2 regions of the Paenibacillus sp. FSL K6-3182 genome follow, and region 1 is predicted to be linked to the other one. Evidence: predicted binding sites of a transcription regulator. Region 1 holds the regulator's gene; the other holds the start of a gene.

Region 1 (7,039 bases):
GAGCTTTCTCAATTTCATCTAACAAAACAACGGAATATGGCTTGCGGCGAACTTTCTCGGTTAGCTGTCCGCCTTCTTCATAACCTACATAACCAGGAGGCGCTCCGACTAGACGGGATGTCGAATGTTTCTCCATATATTCCGACATGTCGATACGGATAACCGCATTTTCATCTCCGAACATCGCTTCTGCAAGTGCTCTGGCGAGCTCCGTTTTACCTACACCCGTTGGACCTAAGAAAATGAATGAGCCGATTGGACGCTTCGGATCTTTCAAGCCGGCACGCGCACGACGAATCGCTCTGGATACTGACTTCACGGCATCATCTTGACCAATGATACGATCATGAAGAATATCTTCCATTTTCAGAAGTCGTTCCGTCTCTTCTTCAGCCAGCTTGCTAACAGGAATACCCGTCCAGCTAGCTACAACCTGAGCAATATCCTCTGGTGTCACTTCAGAATCAGTACGGCCTTGTTTTTCTTTCCACTGGTTTTTGGTAATATCAAGCTCTTCGCGAATTTTTTGCTCCGTATCGCGAAGTGCTGCCGCTTTCTCGAATTCTTGGCTTTGAACCGCTGCATCCTTCTCCTTGCGGATATCTTCCAAACGGTTTTCAAGCTGCTTCAAGTTTGGCGGTACAGTGTAAGAATGCAAGCGTACCTTTGAACCGGCTTCATCGATAAGGTCAATCGCTTTATCTGGCAAGAACCGATCCGGAATGTAACGATCCGATAATTTAACTGCTTGCACGATAGCTTCATCCGTAATTTTCACACGGTGATGAGCTTCATAACGATCGCGTAAGCCGTACAAAATTTGAATCGCTTCTTCTGGAGATGGCTGATCTACCGTTATAGGTTGGAAACGACGCTCAAGCGCTGCATCTTTTTCAATATATTTACGGTATTCATCAAGGGTAGTTGCACCGATACATTGCAGTTCACCGCGTGCTAGCGCAGGTTTCAAAATATTAGAAGCATCGATTGCTCCCTCTGCTCCGCCTGCACCAATCAACGTATGAAGCTCATCGATGAATAGAATAATATTGCCCGCTTGGCGGATCTCATCCATAATTTTCTTCAGTCGATCTTCAAACTCACCACGGTACTTTGTACCTGCAACTACGGAGCCCATATCCAGCGTCATGACACGCTTATCACGCAAAGTTTCGGGAATTTCATTCTCGATAATCTTCTGCGCGAGACCTTCTGCAATCGCTGTTTTACCAACGCCCGGTTCCCCGATTAGTACTGGATTGTTCTTCGTACGGCGGCTAAGCACTTGAATTACACGCTCAATTTCTTTGCTCCGGCCGATCACAGGATCCAGATTTCCTTCCTTCGCATAAGCAGTTAAATCTCTTGCAAGTCCATCGAGCGTAGGCGTGCTAACATTCGCTGGCGAACCGTGATTGCTTGAGACTGCTTCACTGCTGCCAAGAAGCTGAAGGACTTGTTGACGAGCCTTATTTAGGCTAATGCCAAGATTGTTGAGCACACGTGCCGCAACGCCTTCTCCTTCACGGATGAGACCAAGCAAAATATGCTCTGTGCCAACGTACGTATGTCCAAGCTTTCTTGCTTCATCCATCGAAAGCTCAATTACTTTTTTCGCGCGTGGCGTATAGGCAATGTTGTTAGGCTGCTCTTGACCGCGACCGATCAACGCCTCAACTTCATCTTGAATCTTCTCAAGCCCAAGTCCTAGTCCAATCAATGCTTTAGCAGCTATTCCTTCCCCTTCGCGAATAAGGCCTAGCAAAATATGCTCCGTACCAATATTGTTATGTCCGAGACGAACCGCTTCTTCTTGCGCCAATGCAAGCACCTTCTGTGCTCGCTCCGTGAATCTTCCAAACATCATATTTACGCACCCCCATGGCCTTTTTCACCACGCAATTGCTTGCGTATGAGTTCTGCTCTCCTGAAATCTCTCTGCTCTGGACTCATCTTCTCGTCGAAGGTTTGTTGCAAAAATCCAGGCTGAGTCATGACCAAAAGTTCATTCAACACTTGTGGCGTTACATCTGATAAAATGCCTAGGTCTGCACCAAGCCGCACATCTGACAACCGCTGCGCAGCTTCCTTGGAATCCATAATTGAAGCATATGCTAAAATACCATATGAGCGCTTCACGCGATCCTCTGTCCTCAGCCGCGACTCATGCATAAGACGTTTGCGTGCCGCTTTCTCATGCTCGATGATTTGTCTTGCAACACCGTAAAGATTTTCAATAATTTCATTCTCGGATTGCCCCAGCGTAATTTGGTTAGACACCTGAAATAAATTCCCAAGCGCTTCACTGCCTTCGCCGTACAAGCCTCTTACCGCCAAGCCTACCTGTGTAACAGCTGACAATATCCGATTGATTTGAGATGTTAAAACGAGTGCTGGCAAATGCATCATGACGGATGCCCTTATGCCTGTGCCCACATTCGTTGGACATGTCGTCAAATAACCGCGTTTCTCATCAAATGCATAATCAGCCGACTCTTCAAAAATATCGTCAATTCCGCTGGCCAATGCCCATGCCTCCTGGATTTGGAAACCTGGATACAGACATTGAATGCGCAAATGATCTTCTTCGTTAATCATTATGCTAACAGATTCATTATCGCTTAAAATAACGGCCCCGCATCGCGATTCGTTCGCTAAATTGGGACTGATTAAATGCTTTTCAACAAGCACCCTTTTATCAAGCTCGCTTAAATCTGACAAAACAATGGTCTCAAATGATCCAATTGACTGCAGCTTGCCGCTCTGGCTAACTTCAGTCAGCTGATCCATGACATCCTTAGATTGCTGATTTGTTGCAAGTAATGGAAAAGGCTGATGACGTAAATTTCGGGCTACTCGCACTCTGCTGCTAATGACAATTTCAGATTCAGGACCTGCGTCCTTCATCCATTCGCTGAGCGCATGCTGTGAGAATCGATGCTTAGTCAAGAGGTTCCTTCACTCCTTCTATGCTAGCCTACAGGTCTGCCATTTTGCGCTCTAATTCACGTATTCGATCACGCAGCTCAGCCGCGCTTTCAAATTCCTCTTGATCAATCTTCTCCTGCAGATCCCGCCTCAGCTGTTCAATCTCGCGCTTGCACTGGATTTGCCCGCCTGAGCGCTTAGGGATTTTACCGCTGTGTACGGTGCTGCTGTGAATACGTTTGAGAAGTGGATCAAGCTTACCTTCGAACGACTGATAACAAGAGCTGCAGCCGAATCGACCGATTTTGCTAAACTGTGTATAGGTCAGTCCACATTCCTCGCAGCGCAGCGCTGGCTGCTTAATGCCGGTAATCGTCGACCCGCCAAGCTGTTCGAAATCAAGAAGCCCCGATAGTAAGCTATGAATAGAAAAGCTATTTGGCGCGCCTGGAATGCCTTCGCCTTTCTCACGAGCACAGCTTTCACAAATATGAAATTCGGTCTTCTCGCCATTAATGATTTTTGTGAAATGAAGCGTAGCCGGTTTTTTACCGCAATCTTGGCAAAACAAGCCTGATCCCTCCTCCCGGTATTAACGGTTTGTCATTACTTAACCAGCAACGAGATAAGCATGGACCTTAACAACCTTGCCCGAATTTCATCCCTTAGCGGCAGCTTCAGTGCAATGGTATCGCGATGCACAGCCGCACGGAGCAGATTTCCCTCGCGCTTAGTGATAAGTCTTGCTTCCTCAAGCTGATAAATAAGCCCTTCCGCTGCACCTTGATCGACACATTCTCCAACCGTTTCTTCGATATGGAATTGAATCGCCTTTAATGCAGGAAGCTCAATCCGTTGTATTCGGATATAGCCTCCGCCGCCGCGCTTACTTTCAACCATGTATCCTTTCTCCATGGTAAATCGAGTACTAATTACATAGTTGATTTGCGACGGTACACAAGAAAATTTGTCAGCCAGGTCATTGCGTTGAATTTCTACTGCGCCCTCTGGACTTTCTTGAAGCATAAGCTTCAAGTACTGTTCGATGAGATCGGAAATGTTACGCAAACCACCAACCTCCCTGAGAAATAACCAATAAAACTAAAGTTGAAACATAGGTATTAATGAGGTCATGCAATCAAATCAGAATATACACCGAATATTCGGACAACTGACTTTGACTTTCTTTGACCTTGATTTTATTATATGCAATTTCAGCAAAAGGTCAAGTGCTCGGTAAAATTGATTTTCCATTAGCTTGGTACGCTTGCATGCTGTTTATACATAGCCGGATTCATTTATATGATTAACGCTCTTTTTCTGCATGCAAATACAACAAAAAACCTATCGCATATTATGCGATAGGTCTCTCGTGCTTGGCGACGTCCTACTCTCCCAAGACCCTGCGGTCTAAGTACCATCGGCGCTGAAGGGCTTAACGGTCGTGTTCGGTATGGGAACGCGTGGTTCACCTCCGCCATCGCCACCAAACGTAGCGTGTTGCACGCTGAAAACTGGATACGAAAGATTAGGCTTGCTGAAGCCTTAATGCTGCTGTCTACTGGATGTATGGGTCGCAGTAAACGTGTTTAGGATAAGCCCTCGACCGATTAGTATTCGTCAGCTACACACATTGCTGTGCTTCCACCCCGAACCTATCAACCTCGTCGTCTTCAAGGGGTCTTACATACTGGGAAATCTCATCTTGAGGGGGGCTTCACGCTTAGATGCTTTCAGCGCTTATCCCGTCCGTACTTGGCTACCCAGCGGTGCTCCTGGCGGAACAACTGGTACACCAGCGGTACGTCCATCCCGGTCCTCTCGTACTAAGGACAGCTCCTCTCAAATTTCCTGCGCCCGCGACAGATAGGGACCGAACTGTCTCACGACGTTCTGAACCCAGCTCGCGTACCGCTTTAATGGGCGAACAGCCCAACCCTTGGGACCTACTTCAGCCCCAGGATGCGATGAGCCGACATCGAGGTGCCAAACCTCCCCGTCGATGTGGACTCTTGGGGGAGATAAGCCTGTTATCCCCAGGGTAGCTTTTATCCGTTGAGCGATGGCCCTTCCATTCGGTACCACCGGATCACTAAGCCCTACTTTCGTACCTGCTCGACTTGTAGGTCTCGCAGTCAAGCTCCCTTATGCCTTTGCACTCTTCGAATGATTTCCAACCATTCTGAGGGAACCTTTGGGCGCCTCCGTTACATTTTAGGAGGCGACCGCCCCAGTCAAACTGTCCACCTGACACGGTCCCCGAACCGGTTTCACGGTTCTAGGTTAGAACTCCGATACGATCAGGGTGGTATCCCAACGTTGCCTCCACACAAGCTGGCGCTCATGCTTCAAAGGCTCCCACCTATCCTGTACAGATCGTACCAAAGTTCAATATCAAGTTACAGTAAAGCTCCATGGGGTCTTTCCGTCTTGTCGCGGGTAACCTGCATCTTCACAGGTATTAAAATTTCACCGGATCTCTCGTTGAGACAGCGCCCAAGTCGTTACGCCATTCGTGCGGGTCAGAATTTACCTGACAAGGAATTTCGCTACCTTAGGACCGTTATAGTTACGGCCGCCGTTTACTGGGGCTTCGGTTCACAGCTTCGGGTTACCCCTAACCGCTCCCCTTAACCTTCCAGCACCGGGCAGGCGTCAGCCCGTATACTTCGCCTTACGGCTTCGCACAGACCTGTGTTTTTGCTAAACAGTCGCTTGGGCCTTTTCACTGCGGCCCCCTCGGGCTATTCACCCTACCGAGGCACCCCTTCTCCCGAAGTTACGGGGTCATTTTGCCGAGTTCCTTAACGAGAGTTCTTCCGCGCGCCTTAGCATGCTCTGCTCGCCTACCTGTGTCGGTTTGCGGTACGGGCACCTAGATCTCACTAGAGGCTTTTCTTGACAGCCGGAGTACATGACCTTCGCTACTGCAATTTTCGCTCCCCATCACAGCCCAGCCTTATGATCGACGGATTTGCCTATCGATCAGCCTCACTGCTTGGACGGACTATTCCATCAGTCCGCGTCACTGCCCTTCTGTGTCACCCCATTGCTCAAACGATCTTCGGTGGTACAGGAATTTCAACCTGTTGTCCATCCACTACGCCTTTCGGCCTCGCGTTAGGTCCCGACTTACCCTGAGAGGACGAGCCTTCCTCAGGAACCCTTAGGCTTTCGGCGGACAAGATTCTCACTTGTCTTTTCGTTACTCATACCGGCATTCTCACTTGAATACAGTCCACCAGTCCTCACGGTCCAACTTCAATCCGTATTCAACGCTCCCCTACCCAAGTACCTAATGGTACATGTCATAGCTTCGGTGGTGTGTTTAGCCCCGTTACATTTTCGGCGCAGAGTCACTCGACCAGTGAGCTATTACGCACTCTTTAAATGATGGCTGCTTCTAAGCCAACATCCTGGTTGTCTTTGCAACTCCACATCCTTTCCCACTTAACACACACTTGGGGACCTTAGCTGATGATCTGGGCTGTTTCCCTCTTGACAATGGATCTTAGCACTCACTGTCTGACTCCCGAGTAGCACGTCTATGGCATTCGGAGTTTGACTGGACTTGGTAACCCTTGGCGGGCCCCGCACCCAATCAGTGCTCTACCTCCACGACGCTCATTCCTCGAGGCTAGCCCTAAAGCTATTTCGGGGAGAACCAGCTATCTCCGAGTTCGATTGGAATTTCTCCGCTACCCCCACCTCATCCCCGCATTTTTCAACATGCGTGGGTTCGGGCCTCCAGTGCGTGTTACCGCACCTTCACCCTGGACAGGGGTAGATCACACGGTTTCGGGTCTACGACCACGTACTTATTCGCCCTATTCAGACTCGCTTTCGCTACGGCTCCGTCTTCCCGACTTAACCTTGCACGTGATCGTAACTCGCCGGTTCATTCTACAAAAGGCACGCCATCACCCATTTAACGGGCTCTGACTTTTTGTAAGCGCACGGTTTCAGGTTCTTTTTCACTCCGCTTCCGCGGTGCTTTTCACCTTTCCCTCACGGTACTGCTTCACTATCGGTCACCAGGGAGTATTTAGCCTTGGCAGATGGTCCTGCCGGATTCCGACGGGGTTTCTCGTGTCCCGCCGTACTCAGGATC
Region 2 (7,039 bases), 850 kb from region 1:
ACATTAATTGAAGCGGACAGCTGCTGTGAGATAGCGGAGCTATCTGCACTCATACGGATGAATGGTTCGGTTAGCGTATCTAGCCGCAAAGTCGTTTTGGACATCTCAACGGAAAATGCCGCGATTGCCAGAAGGATTTATTCCCTGCTCAAAAAACATTATGATGTGCATGTAGAACTGCTTGTCCGTAAAAAGATGAGATTGAAAAAAAACAACGTGTATATTGTCCGTATACCGGCTAGAGTTCAGGAAATATTAAGCGAGCTCAAAATTGTATCGGAAGGCTTTATGTTCAATTTAGGCATCGATAAGGAAATCATTCGCAAGCCTTGCTGCAAACGCTCCTATCTACGGGGTGCGTTTCTTGCTGGCGGATCGGTTAACAATCCAGAAGGTTCATCTTATCATTTGGAAATCTCTTCGATGTACCAAGAGCATTGTGAGTCTTTAGTTGACCTTGCGAACAAATTTGATCTTAACGCGAGATGCATTGAACGAAAAAAGGGATTTATCTTCTACATCAAAGAGGGCGAGAAAATAATCGAGCTCCTCAATATTGTTGGTGCGCACCAAGCTCTGTTCAAGTTTGAAGATGTTCGAATCATGCGCGACATGCGCAATTCAGTAAACCGGATCGTAAACTGCGAAACGGCCAATCTAAATAAAACGATCGGTGCAGCTGTTCGTCAGATCGAGAACATTAAGCTGCTTCAACGTGAAGTAGGACTGGATAGCTTGCCTGATAAGCTGAAGGAAGTAGCTGAGATAAGGCTTCAGCATCCGGATATGAATTTGACAGAGGTCGGCGAAATGCTCGGAGGAAAGGTCAGTAAGTCAGGCGTAAACCATCGTTTGCGCAAAATCGACGCACTTGCGGAAAAAATCCGTGGTGTCTGAACTTTTATCCTAGTGCATCAGCTGGTATAATGATATAATAATTTAAAATGACGCAATTTTTAAAGATAAGAATAAGCAGCATTGATACTTACACATCTTATCTTTGTCCGGAAACGAGCTTTTGCAGCCAGAAGACGGCAAACAGAGCCGTATAAGCTTTTGCCGCATGCTAATGATTGAGAAAAATATAGGGGGTATGGTTTCCATGACAAGGCTTCCGGTTGTTGTTCGTCTTAAGACTGGACTACATGCAAGACCAGCAGCATTATTCGTACAAGAAGCGAACAAATTTTCCTCCGAAGTATTTGTAGAGAAAGACGACAAAAAAGTAAATGCTAAATCCATAATGGGTATTATGAGTTTGGCTATCAGTTCTGGCACTGAAGTATCCATTAGTGCCGAGGGTTCGGACGCAGAACAGGCTGTAAACGCTTTAGTCGCTTTGGTAAGCAAAGAAGAGCTGGAGAACCAATAATGAAGAAGGAGAGAAGTCACGCAGGTTCATTATGAGCTTGCGGCGGCAGCTCTTTTTTTATATGGAATGTACAATAATCTTACGAATGTGTTTGCAATAAAAAAGAGCAGGCTCGGATGAATCCGAACTTGCTCTTTTTTGCGTTCAAACCTATTACCTAGCGGAATGAATTATGCGAGTTTCTCAATTACTTTATCAACCAAGCCATATTCTTTAGCTTCTGCTGCACTCATGAAGTAATCGCGGTCTGTATCTTTCTCGATACGTTCAAGCGATTGTCCACTGCGCTCTGCCAAAATACCGTTCAGCTTGTCGCGCATGCCGATAATGCGTTTCGCACGAATGGCGATATCGCTTGCTTGACCTTCTGCACCGCCAAGTGGCTGATGGATCATGACTTCGCTGTTCGGAAGCGCATAACGTTTGCCAATTGCACCTGCAGTAAGCAAGAAAGCACCCATAGAAGCAGCCATACCTACACAAATCGTAGATACATCAGGTTTAATATATTGCATCGTATCGTAAATAGCCATGCCTGCCGTAATTGAGCCGCCCGGGCTGTTAATATAAAGAGAAATGTCCTTCTCAGGGTCGTCTGCCGCCAGGAATAACAATTGAGCGATGATGGAGTTTGCCACCACGTCATTTACACCTGATCCTAGAAAAATAATGCGATCTTTCAGTAGGCGAGAGTAAATGTCATACGCACGCTCACCCCGATTGTTTTGCTCAATAACCATAGGAACGAAATTCATATCCAACGTAAGCCCCCTCCTAAAAAACAATGAATGGTTAAATCGTATTCTCATAATAACGGATGAAAAGTCAAAAGTCAAAGATAGTCAAACAGGTCTGCAATTCCCTTGCTGCGTATACGAAAAAAATGGGTTTGAAGTGGATTGGATGAAATAAACAAGCGCAATTTGGAGTGTTTTCCATGAGGCATAGGTTGGATGTTATAGCGGGAGATTAATTACTTGGCCGTTGCTTAAAATAAAAAAAACGTTCCAGCGTATAGGAACGGTTCGTGTGTATCAATATAGAGTTTGAACTTGCGATAATAAAAAGTAATGGCGCGCCCGCAAGGAATCGAACCTAGATCTCAGCCTTCGGAGGGCTGCGTCATATCCATTGGACCACGGGCGCATAAGGAAAAGCTGCTGTTGCTGCTATCTGCTTTTGTAAGAAAATAGTCGCAAAAATGATTATATGATATTAAAGATTTTAAAGCAAGCGATGTTCAAAAATTAAATTTGTTAAAAATGCGTCGGAAACCGTTTCCAATTGATAATCGGCTATTGCTACAATCGGTTATTTCCGATAAACTAAAGGTGGGACTTGAAATGATACCGCGGGACATATTGAGTCCAACGTATTTGAAGAAGCGAATACGCTATAGGCCGATGGAGTGAAGGATGAGAAATGCGTCAGATCATTGAACTGCAGCAGCAGCTTGTGCCTGATCTGCTAGAGGTCATGAAGAAACGATATTCGATTTTGCATCAAGTAATGGTATCGGATTTAATCGGACGTCGAACGTTGGCTTCTGTATTATCGATGACGGAGCGTATGCTTCGGGCAGAGACCGATTTCCTAAAGACGCAGGGGCTGCTCGAGATTCATTCGGGAGGCATGCGGATTAGCGATTCAGGCAAGCTTCTTTTAGAGCAGCTTGAGCCATTCTACAAGACAATGTTCGGACTATCCGAACTGGAGGAAACGATTCGCAGCCACTACGGCCTATCGCAGGTCATTATAGTTGCTGGCGATTCGGAAGTCTCTGCCCAAACAAAGCGAGAGCTTGGTCGTGCGGGATGTCAGGTGCTTATCAAGGTAATGCAGCCTAACGACGTTGTAGCTGTAACAGGCGGAACGACGATTGCACAGCTGTCGAATCAACTGATTAGTTCTTCTCAGCTGAATACGAACTTGTTCGTACCGGCTAGAGGTGGTCTAGGGGAGAGCTTGGATTACCAAGCGAATACGATTGCTTCCATGATGGCTAAGCGTACAGGAGCGCAGTATAGACTTTTGCATGTGCCGGATCATCTGGGAGAGGAAGCTTTTGCATCTATTATGCAAGAGCCGAACATTCGAGAAATTGTGGATGTCATCCGCAGTGCTCGCATCGTTGTACATGGTATCGGAGATGCTATGGTTATGGCAAGACGCAGGCGGCTAGAGCGTGAAGTTATTGATGCTATGGAAGCTGAGGGTGCTTTGGCGGAGTCATTCGGGTTTTATTTTGACCGAAAAGGCGCTGTCGTGCACAAAATGCAAACGGTGGGGTTACGGCTCGAGGATATTGTTAAAACTGAAGTTGTTATAGGTGTTGCCGGCGGCAAGAGCAAAGGCGAGGCTATAGCGGCAGTGATGCGCTTTGGACACAATGATGTACTCGTAACGGATGAAGCAGCTGCACTCGAAATCGTAGCTTTGATCGATCAAGAGAAGCACAGTCAAGAAGAAGGCAATAAGGAATCATGACGCTTTGCTAATTGCTGTTAAGGCATGCCTGCAAAATGTCTTGAAATATATTCATAAATCTTTTAAAAACGCTTAGGAGGAAACAAAAATGGTTAAAGTTGGTATTAATGGTTTTGGTCGCATCGGCCGTAACGTATTCCGCGCAGCACTGAACAACCCTGATGTTCAAATCGTGGCAGTAAATGATCTTACGGATACTGCAACACTGGCACATCTTCTGAAATACGATACAACACACGGTCAACTTGACGGTACTGTTGAAGCTAAAGAAGGCGCGCTTATCGTAAATGGCCGCGAAATCAAAGTATTCGCAGAGCGCAACCCTGCAGACCTTCCTTGGGGTTCAGTAGGCGTTGAAATCGTAGTTGAATCAACTGGTATTTTCACAGCGAAAGAAAAAGCTGAGCTTCACTTGCAAGGCGGCGCTAAAAAAGTTATCATCTCCGCACCTGCAACGAACGAAGATATTACAGTAGTTATCGGCGTTAACGAAGATAAATACGACGCTGCGGCACACACCATTATTTCCAACGCTTCTTGCACAACGAACTGCCTAGCACCTTTCGCAAAAGTATTGAACGACAAATTCGGAATCGTTAAAGGTATGATGACTACAATTCACTCATACACAAATGACCAATCCGTTCTTGACGTTCCTCACAAAGACTTGCGTCGTGCTCGCGCAGCTGCTGAGAACATCATTCCTTCTTCAACTGGCGCAGCAAAAGCTGTTGCACTTGTTCTTCCTGAGCTTAAAGGCAAACTAAACGGTATGGCAATGCGCGTTCCTACGCCTAACGTATCTGTAACTGACCTTGTAGCTGAGCTTAAAGTTAACGTTACTGTAGAAGAAGTTAACGCAGCATTGAAAGAAGCTGCTGACGGTCCTCTTAAAGGCATCTTGAACTACAACGAATTGCCGCTTGTATCAAGCGACTACAATAGCGACCCTGCTTCTTCCACAATCGATGGTCTTTCGACTATGGTTGTTGAAGGCAACATGGTTAAAGTTATCTCATGGTACGACAACGAGTGGGGCTACTCGAACCGCGTAGTTGATCTTGCTGCTTACATTGCTAGCAAAGGTCTGTAAGCAAAGAAGACGGACTAAAGACCGCAGCATTCCGCGCATGCGGAGCTAAGGTTTTTGATTTGCGGCTTCTAGAGTCGTAAGTCATGGGGGCGTTTCTTCTTTGAAGGAACGCCCTTCTTTTTTTTGTATTCTACCGCTATACCTTTCCATAACACATTTTCGGGAGGCTTCATAGATGAATAAGAAAAGTGTACGTGATGTTGCAGAACTAGCTGGTAAACGAGTATTTGTTCGCGTTGATTTTAACGTGCCGCTTGAAGATGGAAAAATTACGGATGACAAACGTATTCGTGAAACGCTTCCTACAATCAACTTTTTGATCGAAAAAGGCGCAAAAGTTATTCTTGCAAGTCATCTTGGACGTCCAAACGGTCAAGTAGTAGAAGAGCTTCGCCACACAGCTTCCGCAGCACGTCTATCTGAGCTGCTAGGCAAGCAAGTAACGAAAGCGAACGAAGCTATTGGTGAAGCTGTCGAAGCGCAAGTTGCTGCACTAAACAACGGTGATGTGCTATTGCTTGAAAACGTACGTTTCTATGAAGGCGAAGAGAAAAACGATCCAGAACTAGCGAAAGCTTTTGCAAAACTTGCTGACCTGTTCGTAAACGATGCATTTGGCGCTGCTCACCGCGCTCACGCTTCGACAGAAGGCATTGCACACATTTTGCCAGCTGTATCAGGCCTTCTTATGGAGAGAGAGCTTGAAGTACTAGGCAAAGCGCTTAACAACCCAGAGCGTCCTTTCACAGCAATCGTTGGCGGTTCGAAAGTTAAAGACAAAATCGCTGTAATCGATAAAATGCTTGAAATTGCTGACAATGTCATCATTGGCGGCGGCTTGTCTTATACATTCTTTAAAGCACAAGGCCACGAAATCGGCAAATCGCTTGTAGACAACAGCAAGCTTGATTTGGCTCTTGAGTTCATAGAAAAAGCGAAAAAACTAGGCAAAAACTTCTTGATCCCAGTTGATATCGTTGTAACTGACGATTTCAGCGCTAACGCTAACACACAAATCGTTGACGTTGACAGCATCCCTGCTGATTGGGAAGGTATCGACATCGGTCCTAAAACACGTGAGCTTTATGCTGATGTAATCAAAAACTCCAAGTTGGTTGTATGGAACGGACCTATGGGCGTATTCGAAATCGAGCCATTCTCCCATGGTACACAAGCCGTTGCTCGCGCTTGCGCAGAAACAGCTGGCTATACTGTAATTGGCGGCGGCGATTCCGCAGCAGCAGCTGAGAAATTCCACCTAGCTGACAAAATGGACTTCATCTCGACAGGCGGCGGCGCTTCCCTAGAGTTTATGGAAGGCAAAGTGCTTCCAGGCGTAGTTGCCCTTAACGATAAATAATACATTTACCCAACTATATAGATTTGAGGAGGATTACGCATGAGCAACAGAACACCGATTATTGCAGGTAACTGGAAAATGTTCAAAACGGTATCCGAGGCTGTAACATTTTTCTCCGAAATTAAAGGTAAAGCTGAAGTTGCAGGTGTAGAGAGCGTGATCTGCGCGCCATACACAACACTTCCGGCACTTGTTGAAGCTGCGAAAGGTACGTCGATTGCTATTGGAGCACAAAACGTACATTTTGAAGACAACGGTGCATTCACAGGTGAAATCAGCGGCGTTATGCTGAAGGATCTTGGTGTGAAATACGTAATTATCGGTCACTCCGAGCGCCGCGCTTATTTCGCGGAATCAGATGAGATCGTAAATAAGAAGGTTCATGCTTCCTTTAAAAATGGCTTGCTTCCTATCGTTTGTGTAGGCGAGAAGCTGGAAGAGCGCGAAGCTGGACAAACAAAAGAAGTATGCAAAGTGCAAACAGAAGCAGCTTTTGTAGGCCTATCTGCAGCACAAGCAGCTGAAGTTGTTATCGCTTATGAGCCAATCTGGGCTATCGGTACTGGCAAATCTTCTACTTCCGAGGATGCACAAGATGTTATCGGTTATATCCGCAGCGTTGTTGCTGGTCTTTACGATCAAGCGACTGCTGATGCGGTTCGCATTCAATACGGCGGCAGCGTGAAGCCTAATAACGTAGCTGAGTACATGGGTCAAGCTGATATTG

Evidence for each region. Region 1 encodes CtsR, which represses protease genes until heat stress. Its sites were predicted from a motif close to ATGGTCAATAAAGGTCAAACA; they were not measured.
Region 2: clpP (ATP-dependent Clp endopeptidase proteolytic subunit ClpP) is a predicted target of CtsR. The motif match lies at 2,201-2,221, and genes of this name have one in related genera.

Annotation. Positions count from the first base shown of each region.
Region 1 is NZ_CP150265.1:6,937,785-6,944,823, forward strand. Features, by position in the region: gene clpC (ATP-dependent protease ATP-binding subunit ClpC) at 1-1,867, opposite strand, end outside; gene MHH56_RS30435 (protein arginine kinase) at 1,870-2,949, opposite strand; gene MHH56_RS30440 (UvrB/UvrC motif-containing protein) at 2,978-3,499, opposite strand; gene MHH56_RS30445 (CtsR family transcriptional regulator) at 3,535-3,996, opposite strand; rRNA gene rrf (5S ribosomal RNA) at 4,303-4,419, opposite strand; rRNA gene MHH56_RS30455 (23S ribosomal RNA) at 4,519-7,039, opposite strand, start outside.
Region 2 is NZ_CP150265.1:226,174-233,212, forward strand. Features, by position in the region: gene whiA (DNA-binding protein WhiA) at 1-897, shown strand, start outside; gene MHH56_RS01125 (HPr family phosphocarrier protein) at 1,103-1,372, shown strand; gene clpP (ATP-dependent Clp endopeptidase proteolytic subunit ClpP) at 1,543-2,127, opposite strand; tRNA gene MHH56_RS01135 (tRNA-Arg) at 2,444-2,518, opposite strand; gene MHH56_RS01140 (sugar-binding domain-containing protein) at 2,795-3,859, shown strand; gene gap (type I glyceraldehyde-3-phosphate dehydrogenase) at 3,948-4,952, shown strand; gene MHH56_RS01150 (phosphoglycerate kinase) at 5,128-6,312, shown strand; gene tpiA (triose-phosphate isomerase) at 6,352-7,039, shown strand, end outside.